Regions from separate parts of the Lysinibacillus sp. NPDC093692 genome, predicted to be linked through region 2. Evidence: riboswitches for the same ligand, from Rfam matches in the RefSeq annotation. Region 2 holds a riboswitch; the other holds the start of a gene.
The links. A riboswitch is a leader RNA that binds a small molecule or an ion and turns the genes downstream of it on or off. The one in region 2 is predicted to bind preQ1.
Positions count from the first base shown of each region.

Region 1: another riboswitch for preQ1. It lies ahead of ACQKN4_RS00185 (QueT transporter family protein); the one in region 2 lies ahead of queC (7-cyano-7-deazaguanine synthase QueC).

Region 1 covers NZ_JBNNUW010000001.1:39,942-47,524, reverse strand. Annotated here, with positions in the region: gene ACQKN4_RS00205 (ABC transporter ATP-binding protein) at 1-521, opposite strand, end outside; gene ACQKN4_RS00200 (ABC transporter permease) at 514-1,542, opposite strand; gene ACQKN4_RS00195 (ABC transporter substrate-binding protein) at 2,209-3,231, opposite strand; gene ACQKN4_RS00190 (hypothetical protein) at 3,833-4,087, shown strand; PreQ1 riboswitch class I at 4,442-4,486, shown strand; gene ACQKN4_RS00185 (QueT transporter family protein) at 4,493-4,975, shown strand; T-box leader at 5,070-5,270, shown strand; gene trpB (tryptophan synthase subunit beta) at 5,331-6,494, shown strand; gene ACQKN4_RS00175 (long-chain fatty acid--CoA ligase) at 6,542-7,583, opposite strand, start outside.
Region 2 covers NZ_JBNNUW010000013.1:14,741-22,323, forward strand. Annotated here, with positions in the region: gene ACQKN4_RS14755 (hypothetical protein) at 1-349, opposite strand, end outside; gene ACQKN4_RS14760 (GNAT family N-acetyltransferase) at 657-1,205, opposite strand; gene ACQKN4_RS14765 (C45 family autoproteolytic acyltransferase/hydolase) at 1,317-2,351, opposite strand; gene queE (7-carboxy-7-deazaguanine synthase QueE) at 2,724-3,452, opposite strand; gene queD (6-carboxytetrahydropterin synthase QueD) at 3,445-3,918, opposite strand; gene queC (7-cyano-7-deazaguanine synthase QueC) at 3,922-4,581, opposite strand; PreQ1 riboswitch class I at 4,923-4,969, opposite strand; gene ACQKN4_RS14785 (hypothetical protein) at 5,325-5,531, shown strand; gene speE (polyamine aminopropyltransferase) at 5,830-6,684, opposite strand; gene speD (adenosylmethionine decarboxylase) at 6,684-7,118, opposite strand; gene ACQKN4_RS14800 (aminotransferase class I/II-fold pyridoxal phosphate-dependent enzyme) at 7,115-7,583, opposite strand, start outside.

The DNA.
Region 1 (7,583 bases), on a different contig from region 2:
TCATCTAACAATAAAATCGAAGGCTTCGTGAAGGTCGCCATTAAAAGAGACAGCGCCTGACGCTCCCCTCCCGACAGTAAGCCAACTTTTGCAGACAGACGATTTTCCAAATTTAAGCCCAACATCTCCAACGACTCCTTAAAAAATTCTCGACGCTTTTTATCTACGCCGAAGCGCATACCTCTAGTCTTATTACGTGAGTAAGCTAATGCTAAATTTTCCTCAATCGTCATTGTTGGTGCTGTACCAGCCATCGGATCCTGGAATACGCGACCGATGTAATGGGAGCGCTTATATTCTGGTAAAGACGTAACCTCATTTCCATCAATTGAAACCATACCGAAGTCTGGTGTTAGTGCGCCAGAAATCATATTCATCATAGTCGATTTACCAGCACCATTACTGCCGATAATTGTGACGAAATCCCCTGGCTTTAAGTGCAAATTAATTTCTGCAAGTGCAATTTTTTCATCAGGCGTACCTTCATTGAAAACCTTATTAATACCGTGTAATTTAAGCAAGGCCCTTCCCTCCCTGCTCAACCGTCTTTACTCGTGTTTTCTCCGCTGCGCGCTTCACCCTACGTTTGCGCTCCTTACTCTTATTGATTAATTGAGGTAAAATCAACGCAATAATAACAATGATAGCTGTTATTAATTTCATATCTCCTGAATCAAGGAAATCTACTCGTAATGCCAACGCTAAAATAATGCGGTAAATGATAGCTCCGGCAATGACGGCGAAAGTTGTACGCATAATTGTTTTTGTACCGAAGATTGCTTCGCCGATAATAACAGATGCCAGACCGATAACAATCATCCCGATCCCCATACTTACATCTGAGAACTTCGAATATTGCGCGATTAAAGCTCCCGAAAATGCGACAAGTGCATTAGAAAGTCCTAGCCCAAGAATAATAAGAGTATCTGTGTTTGCCGAGAAGCTACGAATCATACGCTTATTATCACCAGTTGCTCGAATAGCCAGGCCGATTTCTGTTTTCAAGAACCAGTCTGCAATGAACTTAATTAAAATCGTGATAATTAATACTACGATTATCGTACTCCATGTTGAAGGTAGTTGCTGAACGCCGAAGCCTTTTAGTAAGTTATTTAATGCCGTATCGATTCCCAAATTACTCCAAAATGCTTGAAACTTTGAAAATAAAGTTTCTGAATTTAATAATGGAATATTCGGACGACCTATCGTATTCTCTGCAGTGGATCCCATAATACGTAGGTTAATAGAATACAAAGCAATCATCATTAAAATCCCCGATAATAGAGGATTAATTTTCCCCTTCGTGTGAAGAATTCCTGTCATACATCCAGCAATAAATCCAGCAACAATTGCCACTAAAGTCGCTAAGATCGGGTGGTAGCCAAGCAGAATCATCGTCGCCGCTGTAGCCGCCCCTGTTACAAAGCTTCCATCAACCGTTAAATCCGGAAAATCTAACACGCGGAATGTTAAATACACACCAAGTGCCATAATCGCATAGATGATTCCTTGCTCCGTTGCGCCAAATATTGCTATAAACATAGTTGAATCATCTCCTAATAATTTCTTAAACAAATTTTTATTAAAAATTCTTATCTGAGATCCATTCTCTAAAACGATGGAGCTCAAAATTAAGATAATTGAAAGCCATACATAATATAATCTAAGGATTTAGCGCGACGTCTGTGATAAAATCTTCTTCCAACGTTCATATTGCTAGAAGTATGTTCCGTGCTCACTTGTAGAAAGCTTTACTAAATCCATTTGTTCAATAATGGCTCATCACCAAAAGTTGGAGATGATATTTATTAATACTTTCAATGTATATAAGTTGATTGGAGTGGAGACTGGACGACTCCTTGGGGATCAGCGTCACAGATGAGACCCTGGAGCGAGTGAAGCGGCTCATCGGACGCCCCCAGGAAGCTTTGCTCTGTGCGAAAGCGTAGTGTTAACGTAGCGGCAGCAAATGTTTTATCTGTGCGAAAGCGTAGCGACAGCAACAACAAAGCGCCCAGTCGGAACGGAAATCAACCCTACGCTATGATGATGTACTAATTTAATGGGCATTTCCTGATCTAATACGATTTACTATAGGACTCTTTCTTACATAAAAGCCCTTTAAATTTTTTTATTCTAAAAGAAGATAAAGCGGGGGCAGTTTTAGTTCTCCCCCGCTTCGCTCCATAAGATGATCATGTCAGGTCATTACTTTTCTAAAAGCTCCGCACCCCAAGAATCTTTAATGTCGATTCCTAAATCATCTGCTACTTTTTTATTGATTAATAGTTTTAGCTTTTGTGGATATTGAGCTGGAATATCAGCAGGAGTTGCTTCACCTTTTAGAATCTTCACAGCCATTTGTCCTGCTTCATAACCGATGTCAAAATATTCAAAACCATATGCACCTAAGCCACCACGTGCCACAGAGTCAAGCTCTCCAACAACTAATGGTAATTTATTAGCATTTGCTACATCAATGACAGACTCAAGTGCCGAAACTACTGTATTATCAGTAATAATATAGAATGCATCAGCTTTACCGATTAACGATTCAGCAGCTTGTTTTACTTCTGCAGACGTTGCCGCAGATGCCTCAACTACTGTTAAGCCTTGCTCATCCATCACTTTTTTCACTTCTTTTACTTGTGCTACTGAGTTTTGCTCACCAGCGTTGTAAACCATACCTACTTTTTTCGCACCCAAATCCTTTAAGAACGCCACTGTTTTCGAAATAGTATCAGGATGTAAATCGATTGTTCCTGTTACATTTTTCCCTGGCTTCTCTATAGAATCGATGAGCTGTGCGCCAACAGCATCTGTTACAGAAGTAAAGATAATTGGAATATCACTAGTTGCTGTTGCTGCCGCTTGTGCAGACGGCGTAGAGTTCGCAAAGATTAAATCTACGTTGGCACTTACTAGATTGTTTGCAATCGTCGTGTTAAGACTGTTATCACCTTGCGCTATTTGTTGATCGTAATCTACTTTTAAGCCAGATTCTTCAATCGCTTTTTTGAAACCTTCAGTTGCAGCATTTAAAGATGGATGCTCCACAATTTGAGTAATCCCGATCTTATATGTTTTATCATCTGTCGTGCCGCCCTCACTTGCATTATTCGTTTCGTTCCCTTTCGAATCCGACGAACTAGAACCACTGCTACCACAAGCAGCAAGCATTAAAACTAATCCAAATAACAGGAACGAAAGCTTTTTTAAATTGCTTTTCACAAATAATCCCCCCGATTTTGATCTCTGATATTTATCACACTTTATCCAAGCGAAGTGTGAACGTATCGCTATATTATCGCTATTAGCAAGGTTCGTCAACAACATTATGAATCTTCTGACTATTAATTCCAGCAAAATATTTTTTCTTTTCAATCAATTTGTCGCTTTAAACCGCTAAACTACGCTGTTTTTACAATTTGATTTCTTTTTCTAACATAACAAAAAATTTTTTTACAATTTAGCGAAGTTATTTTTCTGACATCTAATTTTAAGTAATATATGTAAAAACTAAAAAACCTGACAGTGAAAATGTCAGTACCTCATAACAGGTTTAATTCGCTCTTACTTTTTTAAATTTTCTACTAGCCCACTACTTTGAGTAACAGGATATTTTGGAAGTTTGAGTAACGTCTTGAATTGCTGAATAAAAACAACCCGCGAGTGCTTTAGAAGTATTACTCCCTTTATGGTTAGACGTGCAATACTCATTTATTTCTTGCTAATAAAAATCTACAGAAAATGGTCATTTTAGTCCCCCTTTTTACATTTAATGCATATGATGCATATGAGATTAGTGCCGTTCCCAAAAAGGAGGAATACCATGAATAATGATAAAATCGATTTAAACCAATCTTCTTATTCACAAGAACATCAAAATGCAACTATAGGAAATGTTGATACAATCATTTCTAATCTATGTGACAGTCTATTTGTTTTTGCTTTGGATTTCACTCTAAATGCCTTAGAGTATACGAAAGAAATGGAAGAGGAATTAGAATATACAGATGAATTCAAGAAACAAGTTAACGATTTAATTTTTGAAATAGAAGAAATTAAAAATACTTTAGAGGAGTAATTTCTAAAAGTGCTGTTCATAATCATTGGATATATCCATCCCCCACTATCAATAGAGCCTCCATTCACCCTGCCCCAAAATCCGCTTAATTATTTAGCGTTTTAAACTACTGAAATGGTCACTTGTTAAAAGTACTGTTTTAACAAGTGACCAGACATATCCACGACTTCAAACCTTTCGAGGTTACTTCTCATCTGCTATTTCTGCATAATTTTCTAGTAAGTGTACAAGCCCCTTTTCATAGGCATTGTCATTAAAAAACTTTGAACAAGATCAAATTATTATCGTTAGCACTATAATTTTTTACACGTAGCTATTTACAAATAAGCATGAACATTGATATGATTGCATTTGCTTCACGTGGTTCGTAACCATCCCACGTAAAAAAACTAAGGAGAAATAAATATGAAAATAAAATTTTTAGCAACGAGTGGCATTATTGCAGCACTCTACATTGCTATTACATTATTAGTCGCGCCATTTGGCTTTACAGAGGTGCAGTTCCGAATATCGGAAATATTTAACCATTTAGTTGCATTTAATCCACGCTTTGCCGTTGGTATCATTATTGGTGTGTTCATCTCTAACCTCTTTTCACCACTCGGTATCTACGATTTAGTTTTCGGTGTAGGCCATTCGATGATTACTCTTGGGTTGCTCATTCTTATTTGTAAATTTGTCAAAAATATTTGGGCGCGTTTAATCATCAATACATTTTTATTTACTTGTACAATGTTCATCATTGCATTTGAATTGAATTTAGCATTAGAATTACCATTCTTCTGGACATGGTTAACTGTTGCTGCAGGTGAATTTGTTGTCTTAGCGGTTGGTGCACCGATTATGTACGTATTGAACAAACGCTTAAACTTCAAAAATTTAATTTAACTTGATTTAATTGACGGATCTTTTAGATTCGTCTTTTTTTATTTTTCGGAAGACACCTTGACAATATTCTGAAAATATTCTAAAATTCATTTCAATAAATGCTAGGAAAAAGATTAGTAGCAAGCGCTAGTACTTAAAGAGAGCTGATGGTTGGTGCAAATCAGTAGTACGTACTTGTGAATGGACTTTGGAGCAGCCTCATCAAATGTGAGGACGAAGTTACTCCCCGTTATCGGAGTACGAAAGCGCGCAGTTTTTGCGAATGAAGGTGGCACCACGGTTACTCGTCCTTTTTACAGAAGGATTGTAGTGGCTTTTTTTTTATGGAAAAATTAGATAGAGGAGTCGAGAGAAGATGAGTATAGTAGCAGAGAAAAAAGGATATTTTGGTGAATTTGGCGGTAGCTTTGTTCCCGATGAGCTTCAAAATGTTTTAAGTATTTTAGATGAAAACTTTCAAAAATATAAAGAAGATGAAGACTTTAATAAAGAGCTAGATTATTATTTCCGTGAATATGTTGGGCGCAAATCTCCACTTTATTTTGCTGAAAATTTAACAAAACAATTAGGTGGCGCAAAAATTTATTTAAAACGTGAAGATCTTAACCATACTGGTTCACATAAAATTAATAACGTTCTTGGACAGATTTTATTGGCCAAGCGCATGGGTGCTAATCGTGTTATCGCCGAAACAGGTGCAGGTCAGCATGGTGTAGCAACAGCAACTGCTTGCGCAATGTTCGGGATGGATTGCACAATTTATATGGGTTTAGAAGATACTAAGCGCCAAGCATTAAACGTCTTCCGAATGGAGCTTCTTGGTGCAAAGGTAGTAGCTGTTGATAAAGGTCAAGGGCGACTAAAGGATGCAGTGGATGAAGCATTTGCTGATTTAGTAGAAAACTATGAGACGACTTTCTATTTACTAGGGTCTGCGGTTGGGCCTCACCCGTTCCCTACAATGGTGAAGCATTTCCAATCCGTCATTAGCCGTGAAAGTCGCGAACAAATTTTAGAAAAAGAAGGTAAGCTACCAGCAGCAGTACTTGCTTGTGTCGGCGGCGGTAGTAATGCGATTGGTGCGTTTGCAGAATATATTGCAGATGAAAACGTTCGCCTCATCGGTATTGAGCCAGATAAGGCCGCCACATTAAATGAAGGAACACCGGGTGAATTACACGGCTTCAAATGTTTAGTGCTGCAAGATGCAGAAGGTAATCCATTACCAACCTATTCGATTGCCGCTGGACTAGATTATCCTGGAGCTGGTCCAGAGCATAGCTATTTAAAAACAATTGGTCGCGGAGAATATGTAACGGTGACGAATGAAGAGGTGCTCGAAGCATTCCAAGTGCTATCAAAGGTTGAAGGCATTATTCCAGCACTTGAAAGTTCCCACGCCGTGGCTCATGCACTTAAGCTTGTGCCAACATTATCTCCGGAAGAGAGCATTATTATCAATATCTCTGGTCGTGGAGACAAAGACGTTGAGCAAGTATTTCAAATGCTAAATAGATAAAGGTAAAGATAAAGAGCGACTTCCCTTTGTGGAAATCGCTCTTTTATCTATACGAGTGAACCCAATTTCGGATAAACTTCTGCTACATTATCACGAAGCTTAGCTTTTAGGAATTTTCCAACTGATGTTTTTGGAATTTCGTCTAAAAATACCACATCGTCTGGTACCCACCATTTTGCAAACTGGCTTTCTAAAAATGTAAGAAGCTCCTTTTCACTTGCTGACATTCCTTCCTTCAATACTACACAAGCTAACGGGCGTTCTTGCCATTTGACATGTGGAATTGCGATAACTGCCGCTTCCAACACAGCGTCATGAGTCATTAATGCATTTTCTAAATCCACTGAGGATATCCACTCCCCACCCGACTTAATTAAATCCTTCGTACGATCTGTTATTTTGATAAAGCCATCCTCTGTTCGTACCGCAATGTCCCCTGTATATAACCAGCCGTCTCGATAGGCATCATTGGTACGCTCATCCCGATAATACTCGTGTGAAATCCATGGACCTCGCAAGCGTAACTCACCCATCGTCTCTCCATCCCATGGTACTTCCCCATTGTCATTGGTAATACTCGATTCAATACCAGCCATCGTCATACCTTGCATTGCTCGCGATTCAATACGCTTTTCAATAGGCCATTCATCCATCCAAGACATATAATTTGATAACGCTACAATTGGAGTAGTTTCAGTCATTCCATACACGACAATATACGGAATGCCATACTGCTCTTCAAATGTACGAATAAGTCGAGTAGGTGAAGCTGACCCGCCACAACAAATAGCACGTAACGAACTAATATCTCGCTCATGCTTCTCCTGTTCCTGCAACGCACCAATCCAAATTGTCGGTACCCCAGCTGTTAATGTAACCTTCTCCTGCTCTACTAAATCCAATATGATTGCTGATGTGAATTGTGGACCAGGCAATACTTGTGTAGCACCTACATTGACACTAGCAAATGGTAAGCCCCATGCATTTGCATGAAACATCGGTACAATTGGCATCACGACATCACGCTCCGAAATGCCCATTGAATCAGACATACTCAGCATCATACTATGTAGTACTAGACCTCGATGT
Region 2 (7,583 bases):
AACCAAATCGAGCAACCGTTGTTCCAATTGGGCCAGTCAAAACAAGTACCGGAATTGAAGTCCCAAATAAAACAATGAGTAGGCCTACAGTCAATCGGAAAATCAATGCGATCTCCACATTTAAGATTGAGTGTATACCTAGTAAAAATAAGATTAAACTTGCAATAATCCCCGCTAGAAAATATCGCTTAAACCCAAATACCGCTGCAATCGCAACTGCTATGGGTGCTGATAATTGAAATTCAGACCCAGGAATACCTGTTGGAATTTTAAACATACCTGTAACGATAATAAGACAAGCTAGCAATGAAATCTGAGCAAGATCATATGTAGAAAACTTTCGGACCATTTTATTCCTCCATGTTACTTTTTAAATTAACCTGAAATAACTTTATGTTATTTCCTCCTATTCTTAATTTGTGTTAACTTATATTTATATTAAGTTAACACAAATTAAGGTTGAAAAGTAGATAAAATGGTAGGATTTTTTATTAATTATGAAAATAGGTTTTGTTACTTATCAAATGTGTAAATAAAAACCCCTGATTTTTCTACGCTAAGCAGAAAAATCAGGGGTTTTATTAAAATCTATTGCTTTTTAATCTTCATATGAGAATGTATACAAGAAACATCTTCGTTCTTGTCACCTTATAAACTTACTTTGCGTTTATAAAGTAAACTAGATGATCAGTCCATTTGTCGTCCTCGAATATGAATCCTTTCCTCGTACATTCATACATCATTCCAACACTTTCTGCTAACTTTATAGATGCAATATTATCAAGGTTTATATGAGCTTCTATTCGATGATAATTTAATTTTTCAAACGCTAGATCTAAGGCAGCTTTTACTGCCTCTTTCCCATAACCTTTTCTCCAAAACTGGTTATGAATTGTATATCCGAACCTGGCCCATTGAAATTCTTCCCTCATAATTGTCGAAAAGTCTATAAAACCAATATGAGTATTATCTTCTTTTTTAAACACTCCAAATACATAGACTTTGTCATCTTCAGCCATTTGATGATGTTTAGTAACTAAATCACGAAACCATTCTTTCGTACAGATGCTCATATTTAGTTTACCTTGATCGTATTTATGTTGAGAAGGTAAACGATTTTCATATTGGGTTAGCCAAGAAGAATAATCACCTTCTTCAAGAAATCGAATCACTAATCTTTCTGTTTCAGTTCTTATTTTATTCAATCAAACACCTCATCTAGAATACTTTCTATTCTTCTATAGATTATTCGACATAAGGGAATTATTTCCTTCCTATTAAAATAGTATTTCCTAATTCAAATAGCATATGTCCTTTTATTTAGATTGATTAATTGTCCCTTTTATATATTCAGGTAGAATTAATGTCCCCTCCTTAAATTCTTTTAGTGAAAACATCATTGGTTCACAATTCCCACCAACTCCAAATATGATGCTCAAATCTTTTGGGGAATAGACAACTGTATGTAACGTCCCAAAGTACTCTTTATAATCTTTATAAAATATCGGAGAACTTTCATCATTAAAGTGACGATATGTACATATGGGTGATAAACTTTCCGATAATAAGGAACTCACATAGTCCTTCCTTTTTATCGATCCATGTACTTTTTTTCTGTTTTTCTCTCTCAATAGTTCTGACTCAAAGTGATTGGTACAAATAAGAGGATTTGTGAAATTTATGACCTGTTGTTGTGGAGAAGCTTCTACTATTACACTTTTTCCACTTTGATCTGTAATGGAGTAGTTGTAACAATATCCATGAGATATATTTGTGATGAATTTTAGCGCCTCTTCAATATTTGCACATTGTTCTAATAGCATTCTAACAATAGTCGTTGCAATAAAACCCTCTTCCTTATATTCATTATTCACAAAATGTAACCCTACAATGAGCCCCTTTTCATTCATCCCATCAAGTCTTCCAATTATTTGCTGACTAAAGCCTACGCTAGCATAGCCATCTGTAGGATTCGTCCATACAAGCCTCGCATCGTACATTTCCGGACTAAAATCATAGTTGCGTACATAATAGCCATCATTTACTAATGTAGTGCAACCCATTTGTGGAAATGCTACATCATAACCACTAAAAAGTTTAATAGTATTATTTATGTCCATAAGTAATCCTTCTGCCAAGCCGATCAGTTCTTGAAAAAGATTCGGTGAAACGTTCTTTATTATTTCCTTCGCCTTTTGTACATTTGAGTTAATATTCAGTTCCCCTAGCTCTTCCAATTGTTCTAAGGTCGGTAATGCCTTTAATTCTCCACCTTGTTCCAAGCCAAATTGATAATAATCTCCTCTCAATTCTACAATTCTAACGACTAACTCTTCATCGTTTTTATACATTTTTCGTTGCCCCCTCTTCCCAAATTGTGTGACCGGCAATAATAAATCGAGATAGTAAAGTCATTCCCTCGATGCCATTAGATTATGGAACCTGTAGTTCTTTCTTTCGATGAAATCCTGAATTTTCATCAACTTATTCAAAACATTATAGCGCCTTCATTCAATGCTACATCTTAAAGTTACTTTAAGGTCAAGAGGTAAATTTAAAAATAATTAGCTTGCTATGCATGCTCTCATCGCCACGAACAGATTACATCCATGCTGCTGGACGCACAAAAAAAGTATAGGCCATATTAGCCTATACTTTCATACCGTCGCAAGTTATCATAATCCTCTTCTAGAATTTGTCTTAATGCCATTTTTGTAATGGCACTATACCCCTCTTTTATTCCCCCAAACAAGTGCATGCAACTGTGGCAGTACTTTGACATTTCTTAATTCCTCATCCTTCATCACTCTATCAATCAGCGCATGATATTTATCTAATAAATGTGTAATTAATTGTGAATTGTCCGTCGTCGTGAGATCATCGTTACCGACTTGCAGATAAAAAGGAATCATTGGATAACGATGGTGAATTTGTTTAGCATACTCGTAATCCTCTTGATTAAAAACGACTATTTTAAGGGATACATGATGATTACTGTTTCGATTTTTAAGTTTTTCGAAGATTTCAGAGAGCACCGAATAATTTGTCGTCATACCAGAGCTAGGTGGCTTTGGGGAAATTGTCAACTCATCAATCTCATACATCCATTTTTGCCACCTACTTCCCTGTGTTTCCACCCCGACCTTTATGTCATTTTCTTTTAAAGTGGCAATGAGCCCCTCCAAATTTCGGATGAGTGCAGGGTTGCCTCCTGAAATCGTGACAAATGAAAAGCCGCTGCCTCCGAGACGTTTCAACTCAGACCAAATCTCTTCAGCTGTCATTTGGACAATAAGATGCTTTCCACTGCCATCCCACGTAAACGATGAATCACACCAAGAACAAGAATAATCACAGCCGGCAGTTCTCACAAACATTGTCTTTTGGCCAACTACCATTCCCTCACCTTGAATCGTCGGTCCAAAAATCTCGATAACAGGTATCTTACTCAACTTCCATCCACTCCCGTCTCGCTTCTGCATAACTAGTCGGAGTTTCGTATAGCCGAATAAACTCAACACGCGCACCGTCATATCTTTGTTCATCAAGCAAGGTCGCAGCCAGCTTTTCGTAAATCCAAACAACAATATTCTCTGCCGTCGTATTCATTGGTGGAAGCGTCTCATTTAAATAACGGTGATCCAAATGAATCTCTATTTTTTCTTTCCATATTCTTTTTATATCGCCAAAATCAATCATCAAACCTCGTTCATCTGTGTATCCACTCAGTCCTAATATTACGCGATACGTATGACCGTGCAGGTTTTTACATTTCCCTTCATAATTATGTAAATGATGAGCAGCATCGAAGGTAAATTCTTTACTTACGAGAACACGCTTTGCATGATAGTTCAATTGATTTCTTTGAATATCTACATCAAGTTTTTGGAGCTTATCGACGATTCTAAAATCTGACATGCCTTAAGACTCCTTCCTGTAGCTCAAATACTCATCAAGCCCTTTTTTTCGCAGTTTACATGCTGGGCATTCACCACAGCCATCTGCTATTACACCGTTATAGCAAGTCAACGTTTTTTCCCGAACAAATTCAAGTGCTCCAAACTGATCAGCAAGCTCCCATGTCTTTGCCTTATTCAGCCACATCAACGGTGTATCAATAACAAAGGAATCATCCATCGATAAATTTAACGTTACATTCAAGGATTTAATAAAAACATCTCGGCAATCCGGATATCCGCTAAAATCCGTTTCACAAACGCCAGTTACAATATGCTTAGCTCCTACTTGGCTCGCTAAAACGCCCGCAAATGAAAGGAAGAGAAGATTTCGACCAGGTACAAAAGTCGATGGAAGCTCACCATTTTCTCCGTCTTCTACCTTTATGTCTTGTCGTGTCAATGCATTTGGAGCAAGCTGGTTCAGGAGTGACATATCAAGAATGTGATGCTTGACACCGAGCTCTTCTGCTATCGCCTTCGCACATTCAATTTCAAGATGATGCCTTTGACCATAATTAAAAGTTACAGCTTCAACCTCTTGAAAACGTTCTTTTGCCCAAAACAAACAGGTTGTGCTGTCCTGACCTCCACTAAATACAACAATTGCTTTTTCCTGCTTCATGTGTAAAAACTCCCTTGTTCCAAGAAAACAGCACTAGAAAAAGTACTGCTTCTTCATAGTTTTTTTTAGAGGGTAGCTAAATACCTCTTTCTTGATTGAACTATTCAATACCGTAGTTATCGGTAATCAATTTTTACTGAATTAAAATATTGTGTACTGTGGTTACCCAATAATGTTAAATCCGACAGTCATTCTTCATGGCTTCGGCCAGACATAAAAAAACCTCCTTGTAAAATGTTTCCCAACACTTTTCAAGAGAGGCTTCACCAATCGTTCTAATAAAACATAAGCAAACACATAAAAAAAAGCCACGTCCGATATGGACATGGCATAATTATCATGTTTCCATAGTTTTTTATAGAGGGTATCAGCTATGAACCTCTCCCGTTCTAGTCCGGGCATTCTTTTCTCCAATATAATACAAAAAATAGTGCAAAACGTCAAATGGATTTTTTTAAGGCTGTTTTCTAAAAGATTGTTGCTATTAAAACTTAAAGACAGATTAATTCTACAAAATGAGTAGAGAATGAAACTCTGTCTTTTGATTTTAATATATCGCAAACCGAATTTTAACTAAGTTAGTTTAAATAGGATTTCTCATAAATTCTTAAATATTCGTAATAAGTAGTGGATTAACTTATTTATTATTCTCTTTATTTTGTTCTTTAGTTTGCTGTAGCGTGCAAAGACACCATGGCTTTTGTATGATAAAATTTACACAAATTACATAACGATGTGATTTAATGGAAAATAATAAATTAGTTTGTAAGGCTTGTGGTAATGATTCCTTCGCACAAGTTGAATTAGGCGGATCTTATGCTTATGCAAATGTAAAACCAATTAGGATGGATAAGCTAAATATTACGGGTTCACCAATGATTTTGACTATTTGTAAGAATTGTGGAGAAATAGCTTCAATGAAAGTTAAGAAACTAGATAAGTTCAAATAGTATCTTATCGTTATACTTTAGGTCACTCCTGCAGAGTGACCCTTTATTAATTTCTTACCTCCGAATGACCTCGCCCTAATGAACAATTTCTTTCAGCTATTCATTCAACACGTTCTGAATTTAAATAGTCACTTTCATGTGCTAGAAAAAAAGTGTGTCAACAAACAAAAAACCGAACTATCCAATGAAACGCTCATGAAGTGTTTTGGAATCGTTCGGTTTTTCTATTTATTTTTAGGTTGTAAATCTAGAGATTATTCGGCTTTATAAAGGAACCATTTAGTTCTGTCCCAGCCTCTTATTCATCACGATTAAGTGACTCCTTCACAAATGTAGGAAGTGCGAATGCGCCAACGTGTAAATCTGTATTGTAATATTTCGTTTTTAGACCAAATTTGTCCCAAGCATCTACTTGAATATCTTTAGTTGGATGTAATGCTTTTGAAGCAAATCCGAATAGCCAGTGTCCCGATGGGTATGTTGGCATATGGAATTGATATACGCTCGCGATTGGGAAAATACCTTTAATTTTTTTATGTGCTTTGCGCATGTTTTCTGCATACTCGGCAAAGTATGGAGATTCGTGTTGGTTAATTAAAATTCCTTTTTCATTTAATACACGGAAACATTCTTTATAGAAAGCTGTTGTAAATAAGCCTTCACCGACTGAAATTGGATCAGTAGAATCTACTAATATTAAATCGAATGATTGATCAGCTGCGTTTTGAACATAAGCTAAGCCATCATCAAAAATCATTTCCATACGAGGATCTTCTTCGACGCCAGCAGCTGTAATTGGAAGGTATTTTTGGCTCAAACGGAATACTAACTCATCGATTTCTACCATTACTACTTTTTCTACTGATTTGTAACGTAGTACTTCACGAGCAGTACCACCATCACCACCACCGATAATTAATACCTTTTTTATATCTGGGTTAGTAGCGAATGCTGGGTGTGTAATCATATCGTGATAAACGAACTCATCTTTTTCATTAACCATCATCAATCCGTCTAACGTGAAGAAAGTACCAAACTCTTCACTTTTATAAAAATCGATTTTTTGGAACGGAGATTGTTCACTATGAATCTCTTCGTTGTATCCGATTGAAAATTTACAGTTATCGCTCCATTGTTCTGTATACCATTTCATTAAATCACGTCCTCTAATACTTCTTGTTTCACTATAATTGTATCAATTTCTTGTTCTGCAAATTGGCGAATTTTATCTGCCATTCCACGTGGTACTTCAAATGATTCTGTTTTTTTCGCTTGCAGTTTTTGTTCTAAATATTCTGCTGCCTTCCATGGACTTACAGAGTCACCACATGTGTAAACATCTACAGAAGCAAATCCGTATTCTGGCCAAGTATGAATCGTTAAATGTGATTCAGCAATAATTACTGCACCCGAAACACCATATGGGTTGAAATGATGGAAGCAAGATTCTACAATTGTTGCCCCAGAATAGTCAGCAGCTTCATTCATAAACTGCTCGATTAATGCGTTTTGCTCGATAATTTCACTTGGGCAACCATAAAATTCAATTAATACGTGTCTTCCTAATGTTGATAATTCAATGCTCATTTATTTGTCTCCCTTACGACTGTAATATAATTTTCTTCTTTCGTTTCGAACAGAACATTCCCAAAATTAAGAAAATAGAAGTTATATAATTCTACTACTTCCTCTGAAATAACTTCACCAGGGATAATTAGTGGTATTCCCGGTGGATAAATCATTAATGAATCTGCACTAATTCGACCTACCGCATCATAAATTAAAATTGTTTCTGTTTCAGCATTACACGCCTGTTGCGGTGTCATTGCTAATTTATTTATTTGATTCGCTGTCACATAAGCTGACTGAATCGCTTCTTTTTTTCCGTAATTAAGTTCAATATCTTTTAACGCATGTACTAATTTACCGATTGTTTCATTCGTATCAACATGACTAATGACTGCCATTATGACATATCCTTCAGCAAGTTCTAATTGAATGCCATACTGCTGTTTCAATATTGTGTAAACTTCGAAACCAGTTAAACCGAGA